4 regions of the Paenibacillus sp. FSL L8-0708 genome follow, and region 1 is predicted to be linked to each of the others. Evidence: predicted binding sites of a transcription regulator. Region 1 holds the regulator's gene; each other region holds the start of a gene.
The links. Region 1 encodes Rex, which represses fermentation and respiration genes when NADH is low (regulators of the CRP and FNR family bind a similar motif). Its sites were predicted from a motif close to TTGTGAAATATTTCACAA; they were not measured.

Region 2: a site for Rex is predicted at 2,049-2,066, ahead of nirB (nitrite reductase large subunit NirB). Genes of this name have one in related genera too.
Region 3: a site for Rex is predicted at 2,439-2,456, ahead of NYE58_RS14405 (DUF1641 domain-containing protein). Genes of this name have one in related genera too.
Region 4: a site for Rex is predicted at 2,742-2,759, ahead of NYE58_RS34180 (formate/nitrite transporter family protein). Genes of this name have one in related genera too.

The regions. Positions count from the first base shown of each region.
Region 1 covers NZ_JBBPBC010000001.1:5,182,196-5,186,990, reverse strand. Annotated here, with positions in the region: gene dinG (ATP-dependent DNA helicase DinG) at 1-1,305, shown strand, start outside; gene NYE58_RS24710 (redox-sensing transcriptional repressor Rex) at 1,436-2,089, shown strand; gene NYE58_RS24705 (amidohydrolase) at 2,076-3,377, shown strand; gene NYE58_RS24700 (cell wall elongation regulator TseB-like domain-containing protein) at 3,550-4,068, shown strand; gene NYE58_RS24695 (hypothetical protein) at 4,479-4,795, shown strand, end outside.
Region 2 covers NZ_JBBPBC010000001.1:5,515,148-5,519,942, forward strand. Annotated here, with positions in the region: gene nirB (nitrite reductase large subunit NirB) at 1-1,931, opposite strand, end outside; gene NYE58_RS26290 (hypothetical protein) at 2,163-2,873, opposite strand; gene ric (iron-sulfur cluster repair di-iron protein) at 3,024-3,719, opposite strand; gene NYE58_RS26300 (hypothetical protein) at 4,103-4,495, opposite strand; gene NYE58_RS26305 (hypothetical protein) at 4,523-4,795, opposite strand, start outside.
Region 3 covers NZ_JBBPBC010000001.1:3,059,087-3,063,881, forward strand. Annotated here, with positions in the region: gene NYE58_RS14390 (hypothetical protein) at 1-596, shown strand, start outside; gene NYE58_RS14395 (nitroreductase family protein) at 707-1,324, opposite strand; gene NYE58_RS14400 (DUF2785 domain-containing protein) at 1,546-2,388, shown strand; gene NYE58_RS14405 (DUF1641 domain-containing protein) at 2,589-3,032, shown strand; gene NYE58_RS14410 (NAD(P)/FAD-dependent oxidoreductase) at 3,073-4,251, shown strand; gene NYE58_RS14415 (SGNH/GDSL hydrolase family protein) at 4,416-4,795, shown strand, end outside.
Region 4 covers NZ_JBBPBC010000001.1:7,278,804-7,283,598, forward strand. Annotated here, with positions in the region: gene NYE58_RS34170 (GNAT family N-acetyltransferase) at 1-60, opposite strand, end outside; gene NYE58_RS34175 (MFS transporter) at 129-1,349, opposite strand; gene NYE58_RS34180 (formate/nitrite transporter family protein) at 1,811-2,638, opposite strand; gene NYE58_RS34185 (FAD-dependent oxidoreductase) at 4,318-4,795, opposite strand, start outside.

The sequences.
Region 1 (4,795 bases):
GAAGAGGCTTCAGAATGGAGCGGAGTCATCGATCGGATCTACCCGGATCTGCTTACCGTCAAAGAAACCTGGGATGCACTCAGCGACAAGCTGTTCAGCCTTTTGCCGGAACGCAGTGATGCAGGGGCAGGGGAAGCGGGACAACTGGTTATGCGTTTGATTCCCGCCCGTAAGCCGAAGGATTGGGATGAATTGGTTGCACTAGAGAACACTATGAATCTGACGTTAAGCGACATCATCCGTAAGGGTGATAAAATGCTTAACGAGATGCGCGACCAGGAAAGCCAATCCTCAGCAGACAGTCTTGTTACTGATATTAGCGGTTTATTTAAGGATTTGGCTTCCATCCGTGAGCAAGTAAGATTCTTTATGGGGCTGAATGACGATAATGTAGTATATTGGCTGGAGGCAAATGGGAATTACCGCAGCAAATCACTGCAGATGTATGCTGTCCCTGTGGATGTTAGCAGCCAGCTTAAAGAGTTGTTCTTCGATAAGAAAAAAAGCATCGTGCTTACCTCGGCGACGCTGTCTGTAGATAAATCTTTTCAATTTATGATTGATAATCTCGGACTTAACGAAGCTGCGGAAGAAGGACGTCTAATGACCTCACTTCTTCCTTCTCCCTTTAAGTATCGCGAGCAGGCACTGTTAGTTATACCGCGTGATTTTCCTAGTGTGAAGGGCAGTGTGGGCGATGCTCGATTTGTCGATACACTCGTACAGTCATTATCGGAAGCTGCTAAAACAACACGTGGGCGGATGCTGGTTCTGTTTACTTCTTATAAAATGCTGCGTCAGGTATATGATCCGCTTAAAGAGGCTTTAGCCTCACAAGAGATTACGGTGCTTGGTCAAGGCGTGGAAGGTGGCAGCCGGAGCAAGCTGATCCGCCGCTTTCAGGACAGTGCAGCATCCGTATTGCTGGGGACGAGCAGCTTCTGGGAAGGTGTAGATATTCCAGGTGAAGCACTGACTTGCCTGGCCATCGTGAGACTTCCGTTTCAACCGCCGAATCACCCGTTGGCGGAAGCGAAGTCGGAGTTATTACAGGCCCAGAAGAAGAATCCGTTCATGAAATTATCTGTTCCTCAAGCGGTTATTCGTTTTAAGCAGGGATTCGGAAGACTGGTTCGCACGGCGCAGGATCGCGGAATAGTTATTGTTTATGATACAAGGGTTATTGAATCTCATTACGGGAAGTATTTCCTTTATTCATTGCCTGGTCCCAAAATGGAGCATATGCTTACTGATCAAATGGTCCCTCGCATAGCGGAATGGCTAGAGGATGGCGGCGCTTCTTAAAACGCTCGTCTTCAGTTTAGCTCCTCCTTATCCTTAAGGGCGGTGTGTTACAGTACCGTCCTTAATAAGGAGAGGTAGACGTTTGAATATGGATTTTCACAAGAACATTACTATTTTTAGGAGGAAAAATATGAAATCGGATAAAATATCAGAAGCCGTTGTTCGCAGACTGCCTGTGTACTTGCGTTTTTTGAATGATCTCCAGAATCGCGAAATATTAACAGTTTCCTCTCAGGAACTTGGACAAAAGCTTGATCTTAATCCCGCACAGATTCGTAAGGATTTAGCATATTTTGGTGACTTCGGCAGAAAAGGTATCGGCTATGATGTAACGTATCTTATTGAGAAAATCCGTCATATCCTGAAGCTGGATCAACAGCTTAATGTAGCTTTAGTTGGAGCAGGTAATCTCGGACATGCCTTGTCTAATTACAATGCATATCTTAAAGATACTATGAAAATCACGGCTATATTTGATTCGTACGCTCCTAAGGTTGGACGTAAGATCAACTCCCTTACTGTGCAACCGATGGATGAACTAGGCAGCACGATTCGTGAGCAAGGTATTCGCATTGCCATTATTACCGTACCTGATTCAGAAGCTCAAAATGTAGCAGATATTCTCATTTCTTCTGGGATTGAAGCGATTTTGAACTTTGCCCCTGTGATTCTGAAGACACCACCGAATATCCGGGTGCATGCAGCTGATTTTACAACTGATCTGCAAAGTCTTGCTTATTACTTGCGGGATGGAAAGGAAGAAAGCGAACATGAACAACAATAAAACGATAATTAAGGGCGGGTATTTTCTGACTCCGGGAACGGATGAGCCGGTTCTGAGTGGATATATGACTATTGAAGATGATTTAATCACTTACATAGGAAAAGAAGAGCCTCAGATGGAAGCTGGAGTGCAAGTGGTTGATGGCAGCCGTCTGCTGTTCATGCCTGGACTTGTAAACACACATGGTCATGCGGCGATGTCTTTGCTGCGTGGATATGGAGATGATTTAGCGCTACAAGTGTGGCTTCAGGAGAAGATGTGGCCAATGGAGGAAAAGTTCACCGGTGATGATGTATACTGGGGAACCTCCTTATCTGTATTGGAAATGCTGAAGGGTGGAACTACGACCTTCCTCGATATGTATGATCATATGGACCGAGTAGCCGAGGTAGCTGAGTTATCAGGTATCCGTTCCGTATTGATGCGTGGTGTGATCGGGTTATGTCCAGAGGATGTACAGAATCACAAGCTTGCGGAAGCGATTTCTTTTGCCCGTAACTGGCATGGAAAGGCTGAAGGCAGAATTACTACTATGATCTCGCCGCACGCCCCTTATACTTGCCCTCCGGACTTCCTGGTTAAGTTCGTGCAGGCAGCGCATGATCTGGATTTACCGATGCATACGCATATGTCCGAAACGAAACGTGAAGTGGAACAAAATGTGGCGGATTACGGGTTGCGTCCTGTAGCTCACTTAGAGAAGCTTGGCATGTTCACACGTCCCTCGATAGTTGCACATGGTGTTCATTTAAATGATGAAGAGATTGAGATCTTGGCTCGCCATAATGTGGGTGTATCTCATAATCCGGGCAGTAATTTGAAGTTGGCTAGCGGAGTGGCTCGGGTTACTGATCTTCTAAAAGCTGGTGTGAAGGTGTCTCTTGGCACGGATGGCGCGGCAAGCAACAATAACTTGGATATGTTTGAAGAGATGCGGCTTGCAGCTCTCATTCATAAGGGTGTCAGCGGTGATCCAACGGCTGTTCCAGCTCCAGAGGCTCTGCGTATGGCTACAGAATATGGCGCGCAGTCCATCTTTTTAAATAATGTAGGCAGACTTGCTGTAGGGATGAAAGCAGATTTCATTGCTATTGATATCGATCAGCCGCATTTGCTGCCACACACAGATCTGTTGTCTCATGCGGTTTACTCTGCTAGCGCTAAGGATGTTGAGCATGTGTGGGTGAATGGTAAACAGGTCATCAAGCATGGACAATGCTTAACCCTGGATGAGGAAGCTATCCGGCGTAAAGCGCAAGAAGCCTTCGAAGGTTTATTGAAGCGTTAAGTCTGGAGAATAACGAATAAATAATAGGCTGCGACTTTTTGCTTTTAGCAAAAGTTGCGGCCTTTTGTGTATTTTTAAGGCTGGGAAAGCTAGAAAATTATGAAATTTTGGATAAACACGCGGGTGTGTTATATAATCAAAAAAGATATATTACTAGAAAGGGAGCTGTACCTTGAAGAAAAGGAAAAAATGGATCCTCCTGGGGTCAGTTCTGATTCTGCTCCTGGGGTTTGGACTTATCCAGTTCTATGCCTATATTATGAAAGATCAATGGAACGAGCGTGATATCGCTAAGGATGTTGCCAAAACCAGAGCGGGTCTAACAGAGGTAACCAAAGCACAAAAATCGGTTTGGGATGAAAATGCAGTGTACTGGGTATTAACAGGGAAAAATGAAGCCGGGACTGCTCTTATGGTCTGGGTCCGCTTTACGGTAGATGGAAAATTTGCTGAAGGCGACGACGCAGTGTTTGCTGAGGAACTAAGTAAAGGAACCTCGGAAGCCCAAATACGCGGCATTATCAAAGCTGATCTTCCGGACATAACGATTGAACGCTTGCTGCCGGGAGTATATAACGGAGAGTATGCTTGGCAGCTTTTTTATAAACAGAGCGGTCGGTATTATTATCAATTTTATCGCTTTTCGGATGGGTCCCGAATGGGCGAAGGTTACAGTTTACCTAAAAGTTAAGCTGAACATAAGGAAATTAAGGGTGTCATAGTAAACAAGCGAACTTATAATAAGTTCGCTTGTTTACATTTATTTGATGTACAAAAGTGATATACTAAGTGATATACTGAATGGGTGGTTATCATCGAATATTCTCTTAAATTCACATACGAAAATAGGCCGATTGATTAAAAATCAAGGCCGGTTTTGTCGAAAGTGAGGAATTTATTTGGTATTGATGGAAATATTTAAAAAATTAAATTTTAAATATATTCACATTTATTTTGAAATTAGTATATACACCTGTGATATACTACTACTTGTAATTAGAACAGCAATAAGAGACTTCAGTCTCTCTGATGAGCTCTCAAGTAGCTATAAATTATTATAATGAGCTTTATATTTTGTCATCTTTGAGAGGAGGACGTTTCTTGAAATTACGTCTTGTACCTGTGCTGATAACGTCTCTACTGTCGGCTACTCTATTGTTTGGTGGCTTCTTTTTGTATCGTCAGTTTGCAATGCAGGAACCACTTCAGAAGATTGTATCTCAATATGAGGGCGTCAATAATTCTCATATCAGTATTAACCGCAATGAGGTCACTTTGAAACTTGATCTCCAGCCAGGCACGAAATTACGTGAGCTGGTTCAGTACGTCTCCCAAGAAGGAAAATCGATGATTGATGGACGTACACTAAAACTTGATGTAGAACAGAACTCCAGTGAATTGCTGGATGAATACTGGGA
Region 2 (4,795 bases), 330 kb from region 1:
CAGAACTGTGAACCCACACAAGTCTTAACGGTACGTAGCGACTTGGCATAACCATAACCTGATGGCATATCGAGCTCTTCCCATACTTTCGGCAGATCCTCTTTTTTCACCCCGATTAGATCCAGGCGTTGCCCACCAGTCACCTTAACAACTTTCACATCATATTTAAGGGAGACATCAGCGATTTTCTTCAAATCCTCCGGTGTCGTTACCCCGCCGTACATGCGTGGAATAACGGTATAGGTTCCGTCTTTCTGAATATTGGCTCCCATACGTTCATTAACAAAGCGTGATTCCTTCTCGTCTTGATGTGTATCCGGATTTATCATCCCCAGATAATAGTTAATCGCCGGACGGCATTTAGAGCAGCCTTCCTCTTGTTTCCAACCCAGTACATGCATAACCTCTTTAGTAGTACTAAGACCTTTAGCTGTAATCTCAGCAACAATCTCATCCCGGCTAAGCGTTGTGCAACTACAAATTCCTTGCTTGGCAGACTGCTCAAAACTATCACCCAGGACAAATTGTAAAATTTGTTCTACAACCGGTTTACAACCTCCGCAAGAGCGCGTCGCTCCTGTACATGCTTTTATTTCGTCCACAGTAGTAAAACCATTTTCTATGACCGCATCCACAATCGCTTTTTTCGTAACCCCGTTACAGCCACAAACGATTTCTTCGTCCGCCATCGCTTCTACGGATGTGCTCTTTTTGGCTCCATTTCCGCAGCAGCCCGTACCCATAACCTCTGTATAAATTTCATCGGTCATTACAGCGCCTTGTTTTACTAACTTTTGCAGGTTAGCCGACTCTGTCACATCCCCGAACAGGACTGCACCAACAATGACATTGTCTTTGAGCAGAATTTTCTTATAGGTTCGCTTCCATTCATCTTTGCTTGAGATTACAGCATGTTCAGGAGAATCCATAAACTCACCTGCAGAAAATACATCCACTCCGGAAATTTTTAATTTGGTGGAGACAACAGAACCTTCATATGGGTTTGTATCGCTTCCGCAGAGATGTTTAGCTAGAACCATCCCCTGCTCGAATAGCGGAGCTACTAATCCGTAACAAACTCCGCGATGTTCGGCACATTCGCCAATGGAATATACATTTTGCATAGAGGTCTGCAGATAATCGTCCACTACAATCCCACGATTAACAGCAATTCCGCTTTCTTTTGCCACAGTTATATTCGGTTTGATGCCTACAGCCATAACTACAAAATCAGCCGCAAGTGAAGTGCCATCACTAAATTGTAATCCACTTACTCTCTGTTCCCCGGTCAATTCTACTGTTTGTTTGCCCATGGCAAATTTCACGCCTTGACGCTCTAGCTCAGCTTGCAACATAGAGGAGGCATTACGATCCAGCTGGCGCTCCATTAGATCTTCCATCAGATGCACTACAGTAACGTCCATGCCAAGGTTCACAAGACCCTTTGCCGCTTCCAAGCCAAGTAAACCCCCGCCGATTACCGCCGCTTTGTTGTATTGTTTAGCCGCAGCCAGCATTGCATCACAATCTGCAATATCCCGGAAACCCACAACGCCTTCCTTATCACAACCAGGTACAGGTAAAATAAATGAATTCGAACCCGTTGCAATAATCACTTTATCGTAAGAAACAGCCATACCGTTATCCGCAATTACTTGCTTAGAATGCTCGTCAATTCGTGTAACTGTTGTTGCTGTATGCAAGGTAATGTTGTTATCTTCATACCAATTCCAGTCGTTTAGGATGATATCGTTGATGGTTTTGCTGCCTTCGAGAACATAGGACAACATGATCCGATTATAATTGGGATGAGGTTCGCTTCCAAAGACCGTAATGTCATAAGCTCCACCTAGCTTCAATATCTGCTCTAGCGTACCTATGCCTGCCATACCGTTGCCGACTAATACTAATTTTTCTCTCTTCGCTGCCATGGTTAGGTGCCTCCTCAGTCTTATCCGTTCTTGTTGAACTTTGCTTCAACTTCTCTTCTACATAATGGAATTATACATTTCAAAATTTAAGAGAGATTGTGATTACAGTCACATTAAATGTGAATGTTTTCACATAAAAATGAGACAACTTTATTAGGTTATAACTTCCAATTAAAAAAGCCAGATCACGGGTTCTGAGCAACCGTAGATCTGGCATTTATGTACTTTTTTTTAACGTATAGCCAATAAAATCTCCAATTCATCCTGCACTCTAAGCTTCATGTCCATTCCATTCTCAAGCAGCTGCTTCCCATTCACCTTCATCTTCCAAACTTCATTGCTAAGAGGAGTATAATCACCAATAGATAACACCTTTTTGTTGTCTTCGGTTAACTGCACCACACTGCTGTTCTTCAACAAACCTCTCACTGTTAAATCTTCAGTAAATCCCATAACATATGAATGATTCAAATTCACTTGCTCACTTCCACCATTCACGGTCAACAACACAATTTGAAGGGGTTCTTCTTGTTCCTTAGACATCGCCGTAATTACTAATTTTGATTCATGCCCGACTGTTCGACCCCAATCCTCAGGTCCAATGGTCCCCCCATCCATTTGCAGCTCCCAATTCATTCCTGGACCGAGTGAAATATTATTTACCGTTAGAATGCTTGTGTTATCCTCAGAAAAGGTGGCCTTCCCACTACCTTTCAGTAGGTCAAAGATCGTTATCCCTTTTCTGTAGCTCTCGCTAAGCTGCTTGTCCAAAGGGTTGGTAAGCAAGTCATTTCCCGCAACGATAAGCGAAAGCGTAGGCCCGTCTGATCCTGCTAAGTCATTATTCCCTTCATTATTAATGTCAGCAAGAGTGGAACACCCACCTATTATGAATACGATGACTAATCCTACTAACAACCTCCACATATATTTCGTGGGCATAGTGACACCGCCTTGTCCCGCCTAATGACCACACAGCGTCTCAGGCTTGTAGTAAGTTATGCATACTGTCTATTTAAGAATAACGTAAATAAGCTTTGTTCTCAAATATAAAAAAAGTCCCCTAAGGGACTCTATGAAAACTCATTTTTTCTACTGGAATCTAGGGAACAATATATTATTCTCCAGATGAACATGTTCAAAAGTCATGCTCTCCAGCTCCTCTAGCCGGGCATAAGTCAAACGATAGGTTGTACAAGCATGAGCCGGTGGGGTGAAATCAGCTGTTATTTTGCGTATTTGTCTCAATATATCGCCTGCTGTGTCATGTTCACTCTCGAGTTCAATTAATGCCTCGCGAAGTGTGGTCAGCCCTTCTTCACTTGGATTGGCATCATACGCTAATAATTTTGGAAACTCATCTTCCTCTTCTTTAGCTGTATGCTGAAGCAGATCTTCCTTAAGTGCATTAAACAAACTATATAACTCTTCTAAATGGGGGGAATCTCCGCCATGAACCCGGTATACCTTGGTTACATTTTGGCTAATCAGGGGCAGCTCTTCCCGCAGGTAATGGTGATGTTTACTCACGATATGCTCGATTAACTCTGCAGAAGGTGCTGTGTTCCATGCGAGTTCTTCTTGAGGTACCGGATATTCCTCGAACAGCTTGTTGAGATCACTAATGATCATCTCTTGATCTAGTCCACGCTCTACAGCTGCTTCAGCAAGAGGTTTGGCGCCTCCACAGCAGAAATCAATCCGTTTGGACTTGAAATAATCCGCAGCTTTTGGGAATTGCAGCACAATATCTTTTACCAGGGCATCTGGAGTAAATCCAGGTTGCACCGATTGCGTATGCTGTAAATCCGAAATTCTATCATTAGGTAGTTTAGTTTCCATAATAGTTCCTCCTCGGGATATGTGATCAGGTTCTGAAAAAAATCTTTTCTACCTGTTCACCTTAACCCTGAAAGGAGTTTTGACTTGTGATTGTACTCACGAAAATTGTATCTCTTTGTTGAACGAAAAAGGTCAATTATGGTGATCTCTGACCACAATCAACCTGTTTACATAACGCTTTAGCGTACTTTAGGTTAAAATTACCAAGCATTATTGTATGTACAAACGAAATGACGAAATTTTATACAGGTATTATATGTGTTATTGGCTGAATAATAGATTACTTAGGCACTGGGTAGCCCCACCAAAAGAAGAAACTTGAGCAATACTTAAAAAGTTTCTTCTGTTACAGCCTTAAAAGGAGCGTGTCCAGTTTCTGCATTTCTTAATAAAGTCGGCTTTCTAAACCTTAAACTGCACCGCAACTTATAAATAGCCGTGTCTTCATTCATTTCAATGAAGATTACATCTATCCATATTGGTACTAATGGTTCTAATCCACAAAGTATATTTATAGTTTTATCCAGTGTTAATTGCTTATTCCCAATGTTTTCTTCACTTAAAATGTTTAGTCTCATCATATCATCTGCACCGTTTAGCGGCTTGTCTTTTTCTTTCACAGGCTCTATAACAAATTTACAATCGGTAAAAATCAATCCTTTCTTTCTTGATATTTCCTCAATAGTTTTTAATAAATTCCCTTTAAAAATATCTTTATTCATCTGTTTTATCTCTTCCACGTTCATCACCTACTTTATCTGAATACTAGAAATCTTAACAAGTTCATTTGTATTAACGTAACCTGAAGGAGTTGTTTCTATGGTGTATATTTCAAGCCATGCATTTTTAGTTTTCACCCCTATTTGCTCAAGAACTTGTGAGAATAATTTTGCTTGCTCAATTGAAGGAGTATAGTGACCGGATAAGTTAGATATGCTTCGGACCTGTCCCTGATTATTAAGTTTTAGCTTTCCTGCCGCTTGAACAGACTCCCCATTTGCCAAAAAGGAATGCCCTCTCCC
Region 3 (4,795 bases), 2.1 Mb from region 1:
AGCCACTGGGGATTGAGCGGATCAGCACATTTTTGGAGGATAATTATGTGAGTATCGGCTATCCCGGAATAGGGGATCTGGAGAATCTAACCACAGAGGAACTTCGTGATCGATTGATTGGCACATACCAATATAGTGAGTTGGAGCTTACGCAACATCTGCAAGCCCTTCAGCTATTTGTACATACGATGCAAGATGGAGATTATGTGCTGGTGGCCGATGGAGATTGGGTACATCTCGGGGACCTCGGAGATTATTTTTACAACGAGTTTACTGATAATGTTGACGAGGGCACATGCCATCGGCGTGGTGTGACGTGGTTGAAAAGTGTGCCGATTTCTGAACTAAACACAGGCGTGCGGGAGTTATTTAACCAAAGTGCACCGGTTGTACAATATAATGGTCCTAAACCAAGTGCTCGCTTGGATCTGTGGATTACAGGTGTTTCTGCTAATGAACAAGAAGTGAATAGTCCGCTGGAATTGGATGAGGAGACACTCTCTAAGGCGCTTAATATTTTGAAAGATGCTTTGATTTGTGATGACTCCGAACGACGGGAAAGAGCAGCTATAGCCATTTTACAATATGCGAAGTAGAGCCCCTCTTGTATATCGGGCACACGGTTCATTATCTTCATGATGAGTTCCAATTAAAAAACGTTCCACCCGCTACTTGCCTCGGATGGAACGTTTTGCTGTATCTATAATCAGATGAATTCAACGAATTCGTTGACTGGCTTACGGTAGCCGCGGGGTCTGATTTTATGTTTTTTGTCTTTGCCGATCGTGATCAGCATAACAGGTACCATATGATCCGGCAGATTCAAGGTGGATTGGATAGCATCAGCATCGAAGCCGATCATCGGGCAGGTATCCCAGCCTTTATCTTTGGCGATCAGCATAAAGTGCATGGCCGAGAGAGAGGCATTACGTATTGCTTCATCTCTTTGAAAAGCATGATTATCAATGTAAGCATTGTTAATCATCTCTATTTGTTCATCATATTCCTCTTGTGACATCGCTCCTAAAGCTTTAAGCCCGCCATAGATTTCTGGAGCCTGCTGATAAGCATGCTTATCTCCCAGCACTACAATAACTGCTGAAGCAGTATGGATTTTATATTGGCCGTAAGCCGCTTCGCGAATTTCTTCTTTTAAACTCTCGTTAGATATCACTTTGTAATTTGTATGCTGTAGATTATAGGCCGATGGTGCCAATCTGGCGTAAGAGAACATTTCCTCTAATTCATTCTGAGGGATGATGACCCCTTCCACAAAATTCATAGCGGATCTGCGTGACTGAATCAAGTCTGTAAAAGCGCTCATAAGTATTCCTCCGTTGTGTATGTATTCGGTTGTAAAATATCAACACCTGATATTTGTAAATGAACTAACTAAATGTTACTAACTCAAAATAACACAGCCTAAAAAATTCGTCAATGATAAAATTTATTGAAGTTAATCTTGAATACCCTGTTGTCAAAAAATAGGACATAAATTAGGATATTAGGATATGTAGAAACACAGTGGATGAAAGGGTGGATAAATTGATTAATAGTAGAGAACAATTGATGATAGATTTGCAAAGAATAGAAGAGAATGACTACGAGCTTAGAAGTGGAGAGGACATAAAGGATTATGTGAAGTTGATGCTTGAGCATATAGGAGATCCCGAGCCTGTACTGCGTGATGAATTGATTTATTCCACATTCTACAAATGGATTAATGAGAAACATTGGTTTAATGACGCGGAGCTTCGTGAACTGCTGTGGATACTTCTTGACGAGCAGCATCTGTTTTATCACATTGGGAATAAAGAAGATCTGACGGTGTATGCAAGAACATTTTCTGTATTGGTTGTTGCTCTTATTCTCCAGCGGCATAGGGAAACGGCTATATTGGATAGCTCTGAATTTATAAAGGTGAAGCAGGGTTTGATTCGTTATTATGAGGAAGAACGGGACTTAAGAGGTTATATGGAAAAAGAAGGCTGGGCACACGCAGCAGCCCATGGCGCAGACGCCTTGGATGAGCTGGTTTTATGCTCGGAGAGTGATGCCGCGGTGCGGGAAGAGGTTCTGGCAGTTATTCAAAAGATGCTTTATAACGATCAATACATATTCAGGGAAGAAGAAGATGAAAGGATTGCTACTATTATAGTTACAATCATCGATCATCATTTACTTCCACAGCAGTCTATAACCGATTGGATTCTCAACTTGGCGCAATGTGGCAGTTGGCCTAGAAGCCACAGCCAGTACGTGACACGAATAAATACAAAGAACTTCCTGCGTTCTCTTTATTTCAGGTTACTTCTAACAGAGAAGAATATGGACATTGTGGAGGTTTTATTGAAAACTGAGAAGAATTTGAATGAATTTGTACATTAATTCACTCAAACGGTTTTAATTAACACTAGTAATTTAAATAATTTATTATAATGTAATAAAAATCACAAATTTTTATGGAAATTCAAAAACTTTGTGACATTTATAACTTGATAAGTGCTATAATAGAAATATGGCGTTAAAAGTTCTTATGTTTTTCATTACTATTAAGCAGCAAAGCTTATTGCAGAGGAGATTTGGATATGTCAGAATCAATCACTCAAACACAACCTGAACAAGAATCACCAAAAGTAGCTGTTAGCAAGGAACAAATGGATGTTCTTGAGCAGCTCTTGAAACCAGAAGTTCAGGAATCATTAACAGTCTTGGTGGAACAGTTGCCAAAATTAACTGAGCTTGTTGGCGTGCTTACAAAGTCCTATGACTTTGTGCAAACTGTCGCAGCGGATGATGTCTTGAAAAGTGATACGGTAAGTGCAATTAAAGAACTTGCTGAACCTGTAGTGCATTCCGCGAAGAATATGGCAGCTACAGTGATCGAAGCAAAAGATCGTGCGAATGAAAGTAACGAAGTTATTGGTCTTTTTGGTCTTATGAAGTTGTTGAAAGATCCGCAAGCGCAAAAGCTTTTCCGTTTCGTAAATGCATACCTTCAAGTTGCTGGAGAACGCAGTAAGCAGAAATAATCATTTTCATATCTTATACGTAAGGGACGGAGGAAACATCATGTCTAAACATATTGTCATTCTAGGAGCAGGTTATGGTGGTCTACTAAGCGCCTTAACCGTACGCAAATATCTCAAAAAAGATGAAGCTAAAATTACTGTAGTTAATCAGTATCCTACCCACCAAATCATTACAGAATTGCATCGTCTTGCAGCAGGTAGTGTTGCAGAGGGTGCTGTAGCTATGCCTCTAACTAAGCTTTTCGCAGGGAAAGATATTGACCTGAAAATCGCGAAGGTCAATTCATTTTCTGTGGAGAACAAACAAATTGTTCTTTCTGATGGTGTGACACTTACTTATGATGCGCTTGTTGTAGGTCTTGGCAGCACTACAGCTTATTTTGGCATTCCAGGGCTTGAACAATACAGTATGGTATTGAAATCAGCTGCAGATGCTAACAAAATTCATCAACATATTGAAGATCGTATTCGTGAATATGCGAAATCGAAAAATGAAGCAGATGCAAACATCCTGATCGGTGGCGGCGGCTTAACAGGTGTTGAGCTTGTTGGTGAAATCGCGGATGTATTGCCTACACTTACTAAAAAATATGGCGTTGATCCTAAAGAAATTAAGCTTATGCTCGTTGAAGCAGGTCCTAAAATCCTTCCAGTATTGCCAGATGCATTAATCGAACGTGCTGTAGCAAGCTTGGAGAAACGTGGTGTTCAATTCCTGACAGGTCTTCCTGTTACGAATGTAGAAGGCAATGCGATTGACTTGAAAGACGGTCAAAAAATTATTGCTAACACATTTGTATGGACTGGTGGCGTACAAGGAAATCCACTCATCGGCGAATCGGGTCTTGAAGTTAACCGAGGTCGTGCAACGGTGAATGAATTCTTGCAATCCACTTCCCACAAAGATGTATTCGTTGCTGGTGACAGCGCGGTGGTCTTTGCAGAAGACGGACGTCCTTACCCTCCAACTGCGCAAATTGCTTGGCAAATGGGTGAATTGATCGGATACAATCTGTATGCCTTCTTGAAAAATAAATCGTTTGAAAGCTTTAGCCCAATCAACTCTGGTACACTTGCTAGCTTAGGCCGTAAAGACGGTGTTGCCATCGTTGGTGCAAGTTCTACTCCGTTAAAAGGATTGCCTGCAACTCTAATGAAGGAAGCAAGTAATATCCGTTACTTGTCCCACATTAAAGGATTGTTCAGCCTAGCTTACTAATATAGTTTAACCCTAAACCCTGCTCAAATCTGAGCGGGGTTTTTGTTATTGTTTTTTTAGTGAAATGTTTGCATTATTGATGTTTCACAGTAGGCTGTATTCATTGTATTTGATATAATAGATTGGGTTATATTAACAGAGGTAGTTAGAGGAGGATTTCATTTATGATATTCCAACAAAACGATGTCATTCTGTTTCAAGGGGACAGCATAACAGACTGGGGGCGTAATCATGAAGACGCTTCATCACTTGGAGTAGGTTATGCAATGATGGTCGCCGCTCGTCTGGGGTATTTATATCCAGAGAAGAATCTTACTTTTATTAACCGTGGTATTGGTGGCAACCGTATTGTTGATTTACAGGGACGGTGGGATAAGGATTGTCTGGATTTGAAGCCGACTTGGGTGTCCATTTATATTGGAATTAATGACACTTGGCGGCGTTTTGATTCTGGTGAAGAAACCACTCCCGAGCAGTTTGAAGCTTCATATCGGGACCTGATCGAACGCACTCGGAAATCTTTGGATGCTAAATTAGTGCTTAT
Region 4 (4,795 bases), 2.1 Mb from region 1:
TCGCACGTCTTTAATCTCTGAGGGTCTAATAGTTAACCTTGCCTTGTTGATTTGTTTCATAAGATGTACACCCCTTGCCTTGCACCTCTATAGAATTCACAGCAGATGTTGGAATCCACTGTGTATAGTTATCCTACGGACCGCTCTAACGAATGGCCTTTACGATTGACTAAAGCATGGATGACGAAAAACCCTACAGACAGCAGCGCCATCGCACAGGCCAGCCAGGCTGTTGGTGCCAAACCACCGCTATCATACAGTCTGCCCATGAAGTAAGGGCCAATGACTCTCCCGACTGCACCAATCCCTCCGCTTAGTCCCAAATAAAACGGTGCGCTGCGCCCCGCATGATCCGAGATAAAGGATGGCATCGCTGGAGAAATCAGCATTTCTCCCAGTGTAGCAAGCACCATTCCAAGCACTAAGCCAGGATAATTAGGCATCCACAAAAGAAACGCATAGCCACCCAAATAAAACAGGGCACTTGCAGTCATTTGCGCCGTTGAGGTAGACGCGAACCAGCGCTTAATCATTGTTACCAATGGCTGAGCTGCAAAAATCAAAATACCGTTCAGTGTCCAGAGAAAACCATAAGTTTTCTTAGGCCAGCCCTCTGAAATAATGAACGGAGATACCCCTGTATTCCAGATAGAGTTACCGAGAAGCAGGAACAAAGAACCGATCCCCATATAAAGATAAATACGAGTATGCCCCATTAGCTTCCACGTGGATTGTTTCTCTGGTTCATTCTTCTGATGCCCCATTACCTCATGCGCAGGTTCTCCACCGATTTTCTTCAGATATATAAAAAAGAAACCCGCAAATACCGCCGAGGTTACACCATTCATTACAAAGCTTAGCATATAGGAAATATCGGCCAAAAAACCACTTAATGCCGTCCCCAGTGCTACACCAATATTATTGGCGACATAAATAACATTAAACAGCTCACCACGCTGCTTCGTGAAACGAAAGCCGATAAATGCCTGAATGGCAGGTAATGATAAGGAATTAAATAATCCCACTAGTCCCATTGCAACCATAAATAACGTCCAGTTGTTACTAGCTGCCGGCAAGGTGAACAGTGCCAAAGCATTCATGGCGAGCGCTCCGACAATCAGCCGGTTCACGCCTACCTTATGATAGAGTGAGCCCCCGAGTAGTTGACCCACGATCCCACCAACCGATTGAATAAGAATCACCAGTCCAGCATCTGACATGCTGCGTCCAAGCTCATCAAATACATACATCGTAACGAGCGGCCACATCAGCGCACTACCTGTTGCGTTAATTAGGCTGGCAATGAGAAATATTTTCACTTCTTTTGGATATGCCTGTAAAAACTTCATAAGTAGTGTACATCCCCTGTTATATATGTGTCATTAATTCATCCAGTATCATCCCAAAACAGGGCTATGAGCAAGCATACACATTGACGTTTTATCGTGATAAAGTGCGCATGAAATCTAGAGGATAAAACGCACATATCGCATGAAATATCCCGTCTCCCTTGGGGTTCACGTCCGCAGTCCTCCCTAGTTCTAATATCTATTCTTATTTTAAAGCCGTGGCTGTCGTCCGTAAAGCAAACTAAACAAGAAGAAACTGATTCGCTTTTAGAAAGACGGGGTAATAGAGCCTAGAAACACTCCCCCTTCAAAATTCGCCGTGATCCGATTTCGTTCCCCCGAGCGCGGATATATCACGGCGGATTTTTTTTGTGTCTACATAACAAAAAGCACCCCTAAAACATTAACGCCACCAATAAGGCAGACCTTGAATGTTCTATGGAGTGCTCTATAAGACGAGCTTAAGCGTGTTTCTTGACACTGCTGCCGGACATGCTATCTACGGATTGAATAGCCGTAGGTGCTTTACGCAAGTATGCCATCCAATAGGCAGCTGCGACAAATATTGCCCCACCCGTTAGATTGCCGAGCCAGACGGGAACAAAGTTAGTGAAGTATTGCCCCCATGAATAATAACCTTCAAAAATAGCTGCTGGAATTAGGAACATGTTAGCTACAACGTGCTGGAATCCGATCGCAACAAAGGCCATCGTTGGAAACCAAATACCAAGGATTTTGCCGCTGAAGTTATCTGCTCCATAGGAGAGCCATACGGCCAGCGCAACGAGCCAGTTACAGCCGATACCCGAAACAAATGCCGGAAAGAATTCTGCATCGATTTTATGACCAGCCATATCCACCAATTTTTCTAAATACACACCCTCTGAAGTTAAACCCACCACATGACCGAAGAAATAAGCTACAAATAATGCCCCTGCCAGATTACTAATCGTAATGAGCAAAAGATTCTTCACAACTTCCCAGAAAGAAATCTTCTTAGCCATAAAAGCGAGCGGCACGGCCATCATATTCCCTGTCAGCAGTTCTCCACCTGCAAGGAGTACCATGATCAGCCCAACGGGGAAGACTGCGGCTCCGATAAAGTTAGCAATGGAACCCCATTCCTGTGGTGCGCCAGCAATGACGCGAATATCTAATAAAAACCCGAGCGCAATAAACGCTCCTCCCAAAAAGCCCAGAATAAGTACGGTACTTAGCGGATTATGAGCTTTTTTTATGCCGTTCTCTACAGTTACTTCGGCAATTTGCTGCGGTTTGCTATAAGCCATGGTTCCTATCCCCTTCATCTATTTACTTCAAATTTGTTCCTTTATGACCATTGTAGCGTGTCGTAAAACACATTAACGTGATAATTATCACTTTGAGAAAACTAAGTGAAAGTTTTCACTGACATGTCAAATTTACTGCGACCTGTGCACAAATAGAAGTTTGTGTATGACCGGCTAAGCCAGCATATCTTGTTTCGTTGGATTACATTTGAGCGTACGCAGCAGCTATCGGACTCAATTGACTCTAATCGTAACTTTCGAGCACATTTGGCCCACAACCGGACATCGGACTCAGATGACCCTATTCGTAGCTTTCGAGCACATTTGGCCCACAACCGGACATCGGACTCAGATGACCCTATTCGTAGCTTTCGAGCACATTTGGCTTGCTATCGGACCCCATTGTCGCTATTGGCACGAAAAACACTCTATTTGTACCTCATTCTATGTAATAGCTGCATTGGAGTCCGAAACCAGACTCAAAAAGTGATTAATTGCTAAATAGCGGCTTCTGAGTCCGAAAGCTTCTGCGGAGGGTGAAAACTCAGCACAATCGGACTCAGTTGACCCTATTCGTAGCTTTCGAGCACATTTGGCTTGCTATCGGACCCCATTGTCGCTATTGGCACGAAAAACACACTAGTTGCACCTCATTCTATGTAATAGCTGCACTGGAGCCCGAAACCACGCTCAAACGGCGATTATTTGCTAAATAGCGGCTTCTGAGTCCGAAAGCTTCTGCGGAGGGTGAAAACTCAGCACAATCGGACTCAGTTGACCCTATTCGTAGCTTTCGAGCACATTTGGCTTGCTATCGGACCCCATAGTCGCTATTGGCACCAAAAACACACTAGTTGCACCTCATTCTATGCAATAGCTGCACTGGAGTCCGAAACCACGCTCAAAAGGCGATTATTTGCTTATTAACGGCTTCTGAGTCCGAAAGCTTCTGCGGAGGGTGAAAACTCAGCACAATCGGACTCAGTTGACCCTATTCGTAGCTTTCGAGCACATTTGGCTTGCTATCGGACCCCATAGTCGCTATTGGCACCAAAAACACACTAGTTGCACCTCATTCTATGTAATAGCTGCACTGGAGCCCGAAACCACGCTCAAACGGCGATTATTTGCTTATTAGCGGCTTCTGAGTCCGAAAGCTTCTGCGGGGGGCGATGACTCAGCATGATCGGACTCAGTTGACCCTATTCGTAGCTTTCGAGCACATTTGGCTTGCTATCGGACCCCATTGTCGCTATTGGCACGAAAAACACACTAGTTGCACCTCATTCTATGTAATAGCTGCACCGGTGTCCGAAACCACGCTCAAACGGCGATTATTTGCTTATTAGCGGCTTCTGAGTCCGAAAGCTTCTGCGGGGGGCGATGACTCAGCATGATCGGACTCAGTTGACCTTATACAGAGCTCCTGAGTCCGAAAGCTTCTGCAGAAGGTGATGACTCAGCACGATCGGACACAGTTGACCCTAGTCGTAACTTTCGAGCACATTTGGCTCGCTACCATCACCGAAGCCATTGGATTGCACCTACCCATGCAGCTAATCATTCTGCACCTAACAAAAAAAAGCAGTGACCCTCCTGTTACAGGAGGATCGCTGCTTCTCAAGCTTTATAAGGTTGTCTTTTTCGTCGATAAATCACTCAGAAACAATCTTTTCTTTTTAAACCGTTACAGCCTCTTTGCTTGGTACTGTTGTCGGCAGCGCTTGAAGACCTACTGTATTCAGGAAGTTCCAAGGTTTGTTGTAATGCGGTTGGAAGAAGAAGTCGATAAAGGCTAGTTGGTCAATTGTCATTTGATTTTGAATACATACAGACACTGTGTTGATCGATTGCGTCAGATCCATCTTGGACATAATTTGAGCCCCGAGAATACGGCGTGTGGCGCGATCAAACACTACTTTTAACTGAACCTGCTCAAAGGTGGGCATAAATTCTGGACGGTAGTTATCAATAATCATGGCGGTTTCTACGTCCATTCCTTCAGCCTTAGCTCCTTCTTCAGTAAGCCCTGTTGCAGCGATATTGTCTTCATAAATCTTAATGCCCGAAGTCCCTTGTGTACCCATATAAGGAATGGTCTCTGTTACCAAGTTGCGCGCAACTAAGGTTCCCATCCGAACGGCATTGGTTGCCAGT